DNA from 2 places in the Acidaminobacter sp. QWL-03 genome. Region 1 is predicted to be linked to the other one. Evidence: riboswitches for the same ligand, from Rfam matches in the RefSeq annotation. Region 1 holds a riboswitch; the other holds the start of a gene.
What was found. Region 1 has a riboswitch for cyclic di-GMP ahead of AC4PHM_RS04010 (DUF5658 family protein). Riboswitches for the same ligand answer to the same signal wherever they lie in the genome.
Positions count from the first base shown of each region.

Region 2: another riboswitch for cyclic di-GMP. It lies ahead of AC4PHM_RS12025 (DUF7507 domain-containing protein); the one in region 1 lies ahead of AC4PHM_RS04010 (DUF5658 family protein).

Region 1 covers NZ_CM178752.1:889,731-894,372, forward strand. Annotated here, with positions in the region: gene AC4PHM_RS03990 (CD1247 N-terminal domain-containing protein) at 1-62, opposite strand, end outside; gene efp (elongation factor P) at 172-729, opposite strand; gene AC4PHM_RS04000 (aminopeptidase P family protein) at 752-1,816, opposite strand; gene AC4PHM_RS04005 (hypothetical protein) at 2,114-2,518, opposite strand; gene AC4PHM_RS04010 (DUF5658 family protein) at 2,678-2,980, opposite strand; cyclic di-GMP riboswitch class II at 2,999-3,081, opposite strand; gene AC4PHM_RS04015 (PilW family protein) at 3,197-3,811, opposite strand; gene AC4PHM_RS04020 (Ig-like domain-containing protein) at 3,866-4,642, opposite strand, start outside.
Region 2 covers NZ_CM178752.1:2,564,779-2,569,420, reverse strand. Annotated here, with positions in the region: gene AC4PHM_RS12025 (DUF7507 domain-containing protein) at 1-2,935, opposite strand, end outside; cyclic di-GMP riboswitch class I at 3,039-3,120, opposite strand; gene AC4PHM_RS12020 (SdrD B-like domain-containing protein) at 3,784-4,642, opposite strand, start outside.

The DNA of each region.
Region 1 (4,642 bases):
TTCTTCTCGATTTCGAGGCCTTCCGCGAGTCCTTTCAAGTATGACACTCTTTCAAACAGCATGCTCATAAACCTCCCTGTGAAATGGATAAGTGGTGGACGTCAATTGCTTTTGTTGCTTTTATTGATTTTGTTGCTATTGCACGCGCTTTCGCGGTGCGGTGTTTATAGGTTACGCTCTTGAGAGGTACTCGTCAGATCTCGTATCGATCTTGATCTTGTCGCCTTCCTCTACAAATAGCGGAACGTCAATGTAAGCGCCAGTCTCGACTTTGACTTTCTTGGTGACGTTGGAAGCGGTGTCGCCCTTCACGCCCGGTTCTGCTTCAATAACGGTGAGGATGACGAAGTTAGGCGCGTCAACCTGGAAGCATTTGCCCTTGTAGAATTTAAGGGTAGCAGAGTCGTTTTCGCGCAGGTAGCGGATCGCGTCCTCAACTTCTTCGTGGTGAAGCGGAATCTGGTCGAAGGTTTCATTGTCCATGAAGTAGTACAGCTCGCCGTCTGAATAAAGGAACTGCATCTCTTTCGTTTCGATGTGCGCTCTCGGGAATTTCTCCGATGGATTGAACGCCTCCTCGCGGATCGCGCCAGTAATCAAACTCTTGTACTTCGTGCGAACGAAAGCTGCGCCCTTGCCAGGCTTAACGTGCTGGAAATCTACGACGACAAACGGCTCGCCATTGATCTCGAAGGTCATTCCTTTTCTAAATTCACTTGCTGATACCATGAACATTTCCCCTTCTGAAAAATTAAAGTTCCATCAACTGCTTTGGCGAATGACTCAAGACCACGCAGCCGTCTTTTTTCACAACGACCAGGTCCTCGATTCTGACACCGCCGAAGCCAGGAATGTAAATTCCCGGCTCATCTGTCACCACCATGTTCTCCAGCAGCGTTTTCGTGCCGGTTGGCGACAGTCTTGGTTCTTCGTGAATTTCGAGTCCCACCCCGTGGCCGAGGCCGTGACCGAAATATTCTCCATATCCCCTAGATGATATTACATCTCGTGCTATTTTGTCAACGTTTATGCCGTTAATCCCTTCACGAATTGCATCCAAAGCTTTCTCCTGGGCTTCCAGGACTGTGCTGTAGATTTCCTTTTGCTTGTCAGAGGCTTTGCCGACCACCACAGTTCTGGTCATGTCTGAGCAGTAGCCTTCGTAGACACAGCCAAAGTCCAGCGTGAGAAAATCCCCGTCCTCTATAAGCTTGTCCGAGGCGACGCCGTGTGGCATTGCCGATCTCAGCCCCGATGCCGCAATGGTCTCAAAGGACAGGCCGCTGGCACCCAGTTTCTTCATATAAATTTCGAGCTCCAGTGCCACTTCACGCTCAGAAACCCCAGGCCGGATGTAGCCTGTGATGTGCTCAAAAGCCTTATCTGCGATCTCGGCTGCTTTCGCGATCTTCTCGATCTCCCAGTCTTCTTTTACAAGCCTCAGTGCCTCAATTTCCGCGCCTGCGGGGATCAAGGTGACCTCCGGCAGTTTGTCTGACAGATTTTTGTAAAACTGATAAGTCACATAGTTATCTTCAAAGGCCAATTTTTGGATGCCAGCTTCCTTCAAAACGGCTTCAAGGGGCCGCTCTGCATTGTGGAGCTGGACTTCAAAGTCAGGGCATTGCGCTTTGGCTTGCTCTGTATATCTGAAATCCGTGATGAACCACTGGGTCTTCGGAAGAATTAGAACGTATCCGCTGGTGCCGGTAAACCCTGAAAAATAGCGGCGGTTTTCAGGCTTAAAAGACAGGAGTGCATCTGCGTTCAGAGTTTCCAAAAGCTTTCGCGTGCTGTTTAAAAGAAGATTAGACAAGGACATCACCTGCTTTGTGAGATTTTTGTTTTTCGACAGAGTTGTCGTTTGTTTTAATGCCATCCCTATCATATCACATTTTTTATATGGGTAGTATAGTTTGGTGACGCGGACAGGATTTGAATTGGTGACGCGGACAAAAATTGATTTAGTGACGCGGACAGGTTTTGAATTGGTGCCAGACACTCACTACAATTCAGACACAATTCATAAGTTACGTCCGTCCCAATGGTTCAAAAAAACATGCCGATGGTCTGGAAATGACCATCGGCATCAGAAGCTTTGCTCTCTCAAAAATCACTCCACTGTCAAATCAAACACAATCTCGCTGACGTCATAACTGGTTTGATCCGGATCATAATCCTCAATCCGGACAATCAGCGGGTCCCCAACCTTCAAGGCACTGACCATCTCGCTCATCTCACCCAATCTCAATTTTCTCGATTCCTTGAGCGGATCACTGATCCCGGAAATGTTGCTGTTATCATACCTGATAATGTGGTCCGCTTTGACAGACTTAATGAAATAACGCTCGCTCGCCATGGGAGAAATTTCAAAGATGGTCTCCCCTTGGCCCTGCTCAATGGACACAATCTGACCGACATAATAAACACGCTGACTGTTCAGCAGAAAAAAATTCATCACCAAAAACAGCAAATTCGCAATCAGCATAGCAAAGAGCAGAAATTTTCTTTTTTTCATGAGACAATCCCTTTCTTAGTGCTGCAGATTTTTAAACGTGCAGTTGCTGCCTTTCACCAATTACATCCCGTAAATACCCAATACACTGAGGAATCCCCCAAAAACAAAAAGACTGCCGATGATCAAAGCATCCGCAGTCTTATAACATTCAGCTCAAGATCAAAACAACAGACTCCGGTGATACAGCACCACTGACGAATACGCCACGAACGGCACCCAGGCCAGCGTCACCAAGGACCGCCCAATCTTATGACGCAGCTGCCACAGGAGCAGCAGCAAAAGCGGCACGAGAAGCAGCTTCACCAGCGGAAATTCGAAAGTCCCCACCATGGGCGCCAAAAACGGATTGGCCTCCTTGAAACCCCGTTCCAGCGCTTCAAGAGTCATCAGGTAGTCCACCTTATTAAACGCCGCAATCCCAATCAACTGCAGCCACAGTAAACGCTCCATAGATTTTGGCATAACCTCATCCCCAAACTTGAAATGATCAGCCGGTTACGCCACTGGATCCCTGCAGCCAAAGCGTCCAAATGCAGCTGCAGCTCAACTCCTCTGAAGGCCTATTGATACCCGGAATCACAGTGTTGGAATCTGTTCATTGAGAATGAATATCATTAAATAACCCTTAAAAACCTGCCGATGGTCACTTCACTCACCATCGGCAGCATTTTTTTATCTTTATTTATATCGAATCGCGTTATCGCTCCCGGCGGTACTGACTTCAAGATTCTGGATGAGCACATCCGTGGAAGTCTCATAATCCTGATCCCTGTACACGCCCTCGAGGGTGACCGTCAGTATAAAATTCCCGCCGCTGGCACTGAGGGTAAACACCGGACCGCTGCTAAACAACAGCCCCTGCAGCCGCTCTGAGGCGCCGGCACTGGATTTGAATTTGAGGGCATTGCCCTCAGCGTAAATATATTTGTACCCGTCCGTTACCGTGGACGGCACTTCGCTGACGGGAATCACCTGAAATTCGCTCGCGTAGCGAACCTCATTCTTGACGGTTTCCATCACGATCCGAATGTCCGACTGGATGTTGAACTGCGCGCTGCCCGTTCCAAAGGACCGGTATCCGAAGAATAAAAACGAAAAACAGACCGTCAGGACGATTCCCAGGATGCCCATGGCCACCAGCAGCTCAATCAGGGTCAGACCTGCGGTGTTTTTGACAGACGGTGTGACAGGCGGGGTCAATTGGCGCAGCCGCTGACCTACTATATCGTTTTTTTCAACAGGCGGGGTCAGACCTGCATTACTAAAACCCGCACCATTTCTTTTATTGTCCATCCCTTGCTGCCTCCTTCCCGCTTCTGATTTTTGGCTGAACCTCACCTGCAAGACCTAAGTCGTCGGATCCGCCAGAATATAAGGCGATCCCGCGCTCCCCGTCCCCGAGGTAATCATCAGGTCCGGATTCAATGAGGTACCCAGCTTTAGTCCTCTGACAGCATTTTTGGAGTTCACTTCATCGAAGCTGCCGTTACTTTTGATATAAACGACAATCGGCTTACTTTCCTTATCATCATCCCGCTTCGTCTTGGTCCAGTAATCAATGCCGCTCATGGATCGCAGCGCGTCTGTCCAGACGCCGCCCTCCAGCTCGCCTTTGCTCGGCATAGCGTTGTCGTAGCTCCAAGACTGGCCCATCAGAGGCGCGCTCAGAGACATCACCCGGCCGTTTTCTCCGGTCAGTTTGATGTAATCTACGCCGCCATAGCGCACATACTGCCCGCCTTTGACATAGGCCAGCGTCACCTTGTTTACAATGCGCACGAGGCAGGTTCTCGTATCTGAGCCGTTTGTCGCTGTGATCGTCGCGGTGCCAACGCTGTTTCCCGTGATGCGCCCCGTGGTATCAACCGAGGCCACCGACGGCAAGCTGGAGGTCCAGGTAACCGGCTTATTCGCCTCCAGCTGATAATAAGTCCCGACCATGATCTCCAGCTCATTGGCATAGATCTCAAGGGTCAGACCTGCAGAATTGGTATGGGTGTTCGAAAACACGGAGCCCACAGGGACAAAGCTCTTGAGACTCACGATCTTCCCGTTTTCGTAAGTCGACTGCTCCGTCACGAGCGCACCGCTGACCGTCACGGTCCGACCGCCTATTGCGAGGCT
Region 2 (4,642 bases), 1.7 Mb from region 1:
TGATAACGTAGTCAATCACGTCGCCGACTGCGTTGAAGCTCTCATCGGCAGCAGTTTTTATGATGTTGAGGGCTGGGCCTTGTGCAGACGGTACAGTTTCGCTGTCGCTGACTCTGTCAGTCTCGTTGGAGTCCGCATACGCCGTATTGTCTACTCTGCCAAAGTCAATGTCGTCCTGATCTACGGTATAAGTGCCGGTGTAGGTCCAGATTTCGCCGACTTCGAGCAAATTATCAGTATCCATATTGCTTGTAGGACCAGAGAGTGTGCCGATGGTCGCATCTACCACTGTCACGCCCGTCAGTGTAATGTTGCCAGTATTTTCTACCTTGATCGTATAGTGGAGCACATCGCCGACCTTGCTGAAGCTAGTCTCTGCTACCGTTTTATCAATTGCTAAGGCTGGAGTCTGAACTGCAGGAACTGTTTCACTGTCAGTGTCAGGTCCGGTCTGGTCAGAATCCGCGGTGGCAGTGTTGTCGACCTTGCCGTTATCAAGATCAATTTGTTTGATCGTGTAAGTGCCGGTGTAAGTCCAGGTTTCGCCAACGTCGAGCTTACCCATCTGTCCGCCGTCACCGCTAGGTCCGGTGAGTTCGCCGAGAAGAGGATCACTGACTGTCACACCAGTGAGTGTCACATTGCCGGTATTCTCCACGGTGATGGTGTAGTGGATGATATTTCCGACTGCGTTGAAGCTCTTTTCAGTTGCGGTTTTTGTGATGTTGAGTGCTGGATTTTTAACTGCCGGAACAGTTTCGCTGTCCGTGTCAGGACCGGTTTGGTCGGAGTCTGCTGTGGCGGTGTTGTCAATTCGGCCGAAGTCGAGGTCGTCCTGATCTACGGTGTAGGCACCAGTGTAGGTCCAGGTTTCGTCGACGTCGAGTTTGCCATTCTGGTTCGCATCACCAGTAGGTCCGGTGAGGGTACCAAGAAGTGGGTCAGACACCACTATGCCGGTTAAAGCGACGTTGCCCGTGTTATCAACGGTGATGGTGTAGTGAATAACGTCTCCAACCGCGTCAAAGTTTGCTTCAGCTGCGGTTTTTGTGATGTTGAGAGCTGGAGTTTGAACTGCAGGGACAGTTTCGCTGTCAGTATCTGGGCCAGTTTGGTCAGAGTCTGCTGTAGCGGTGTTGTCGACACGGCCAAATTCCAGATCTGCCTGAGTTATGGTGTAAGTGCCGGTATAGGTCCAAACTTCACCTACGTCCAGCTTGCCTTGCTGACCAATGTCTCCGGTAGGGCCGGACAAAGTGCCGGTCAGGAGTGGGTCAGATACTGTGACACCAGTGAGCGTGACGTTGCCGATGTTTTCAACTTCGATGGTGTAATGAATGACATCACCAACGGCGTCATAGTCGGACTCTGCAGCAGTTTTTGTGATATCAAGGGCAGGGCCCTGTGAAGAAGGGACTGTTTCGTCGTCGCTGTCGCGGTCGGTTTGGTCAGAATCCGCGTAAGCGATGTTGTAGACGGAACCGGCATCAATATCCTCTTGAGTGACTGTATAGGAACCGGTGTAGGTCCAGGTTTCACCAACGTCGAGTTTGCCAGCTTCTCCTGTGTCAAGAATTGGACCAGTCAGTGTGCCAATTTTGGCATCTGTGACTGTCACGCCGGTGAGAGGTATATTGCCAGTATTTTCAACTTCAAACGTGTAATTAATCACTTCGCCAACCTGTGAAAAGCTGGATTTGTCTGCGGTTTTTGTAATGTTGAGGGATGGATTTTCCTGAATCAGCACGTTGGTCGGTTCGAAATAAACATTGTTGCTGACTTCAGGATCGTCTGTAATCGCGGAGACCTCAACTTTGTTGAGGAGGTCGAAGCTGCCTGCGGGTGGAGAGGAGATGCCGCCGCGACCATCGGCAGAAGTTCCTGGGAAGTTATTGACAGGTGCTTCTGGGTCGACTGTGACATTAACAGTGAGGACTTTGGATTCACCTGGAACCAATGAGAACTCAGGCCATGTGACAATGCCTGCGCTATGCATGCCACTGTCGGAAGCGCTGACGAAGGTGACATTGGCGTCCAAAGTGTCTGTAACGAGGATGCTGTTCGCGACGGTATCAGGAGAATTGTTTGTGACGGTAATACTGTAGGAGAGGTCGCTGCCGACGACAACCGGATCAGGGCTGTCAGATTTTATGATGGAGAGGTCGGCATCCTCTGTGAAGAAATCACCGGCTTGGAGAAGAGGAACGGTTTGGTTGCCTGTGTTAATAACCTCAAGGGATGAATCTGAGGTATAAGCATCTCCCATGCCGGTTTGGATATTGCCATTGACTTTTTCTGGGATATCTTTTTTCAGAACGACCCAGAGTTCAACGACGACCTTATCACCGTCATCCAGTCCTGTGATAGTAACTTCGCCTACTATTTGTTCGTTGTTAGTTCCGGTGTTAGTGACACTCCATTCCAGGGAAGATACGGTCGCGTTCCCGCCTGGATCGGTGGTGCCGACATCGCCATAATCTACAAAGGCGCCAATGACACCATAGTCAGGGTCAAAGCCAAAATCAGCGCCATTGGTAGTCTTAGTGAGCCAGTAAGGTTCAATGACGATGGTGCCATTTTCCGGGGCGGTGCTCCCTGACACCGAGATGACGACTTCAAATGGGACAATTTGACCAAGTGCAAGACTCTTAGGCATCAACGATTCTACAGCGTCAAAGTCAGAACTTGCATTTGTCGGGCCGTAGGCCACTGCATCAGGCAAAGGATCATTCTCCCTGCCGACGACTGGATAGTCAACGTCAGATGGCTCCCATTTCGGATAGGTGGGTGCGTAACTTTTGTTATTGAGTGCAGGATCAGCAGCAGCCCAGTTTACGGAATAACTGCCGCCCGCAGCGATGGATGGAAACATCATGGTTGGTAGGATGAGAATCACCGCTAACAGCATTGCCAATAATCTTGATGGACGTTTCATAAAACTCACCTCGCTCCTTTGCATTGTTTATCTCTGTGTTGTGAACTCGAAGGAAATGGTTCTGGAAAAATAAAAAGACCGCCATGACAACAGAGTGGTTGTACATAGCAGCCGGACGACCATAGTTTAACTTTAGGCCCAGGGCTTTGCGCCCCTGCCTTTCGGCAGGTTTGCCCTTGTATGCGGTTTGGTTCATTGTGTTTTGCTGGTCTGTCAGTATTATGTTACCCAAAATGTTAATAAATAATCATTTAAACATGGGAGGGTAGTGATATGAGGATGTTAGAGATGTACAAGTGGTTTCATAGTGGATAGTTACCCAATGATCTATGGTTCATGCGTTAAATGATAATGAAAATCGTTTACATTATGATCAATTTCCACATCATCAGATGTGTCCCAGAGAGACTGGCGTCTATTGCCCCGCTATGCTGCGCTCTGGTCGCGGGCTGCGCCCTATATAAATAAATATGCCCCCATGCGTCAGAGAGCAAGCTCTCTGACGCACAGGGGGACTGAATTTGCATCTCACACTATCAGGCATGCACCTCGCTCCGCCTCAAACCCAGTTGCGCAGGGTTAAAGGCTGCGCTTCGGTTAGGGCTGCGCCCTATTGCGAAAGTTCGACCTCAAGCTTACAGACGTGCCCCAGAGCGGCTGGCGCCTATTGCCCCGCTATGCTGCGCTCTGGTCGCGGGCTGCGCCCTATATAAATAAATATGCCCCTGTGCGTCAGAGAGCAAGCTCTCTGACGCACAGGGGCATATTTATTTATGCACGTCTGTTAGCCTTACGCGCAAAAAGACCAGGCCACGGATAAGGTGACCTGGTTAAAGAGAGGCGAGTATTTATTCGAAGCGTTTAAGGAACATCCCGGCGAGCATTAAAAGCGCACCGAGAATATAGAATGAGGTTGGTGGTAATTCGCCAGTTTGAGGGAGTGCGAGTGGGACTGGCTCTTCGATGACAATATTGTCTGACTCAAGTTCTCTGTCAATGTCATTGCCGACGATCATGGTGATGGTAGCTTCGGAGTTTACGGTGATTTGCATGAAACCATCGGCATCAAAGCCGCTCGTGGTGATGTCGTATTCGCTCATTTCTTTCAGGTAGTAAGTGCCAAATGCAAGGTTGCTGAAGGTGAGGTTGCCTTCGTTGTCGGTTTGTTTGCTGCTGAGCATTTCGGATTTATTTGCATTGTAGAGCTCGAAAGTGACGTTTTGCATATGGAACTCACCAACATCTTGCGTGCCATTTTCGTTTTCATCCATGAATTTATGGATTTTAATTTTACCGTTTTCATTGTCGTCATCTTTGGTGAAGTAGTGGGCCATGTCGGAGTCGGTGACTTTTTGTGACCCGTAGAAGCCTTCGACATCGGCTGTATTGCTGTGCTGACCATCGATTGATGAGACAGTGATGATGTCGCTGGTGTCGGAATCGCCAACATTCAAGCTGGATGCGACGCCAGTGAAGTCGAAGTCGGTATCGTTGACTTCGATGTCGGTCAAGCGATAGTCGCCAGTGTTTTTAACGACAACTTTGAATTGGACGGTGCCAGGGTAGGAAGCACGAGGGCCTGGGGCGTTTTCTGCATCATCCCAGGTTTCGCCGCCATCGACAGAAACATATTTTTTGATGGAGATGTCTGGGTCGTTGTCGTCGCGGCGCTCATAATCGCCATAGTAGTGTGCCATGTCGGAGTCT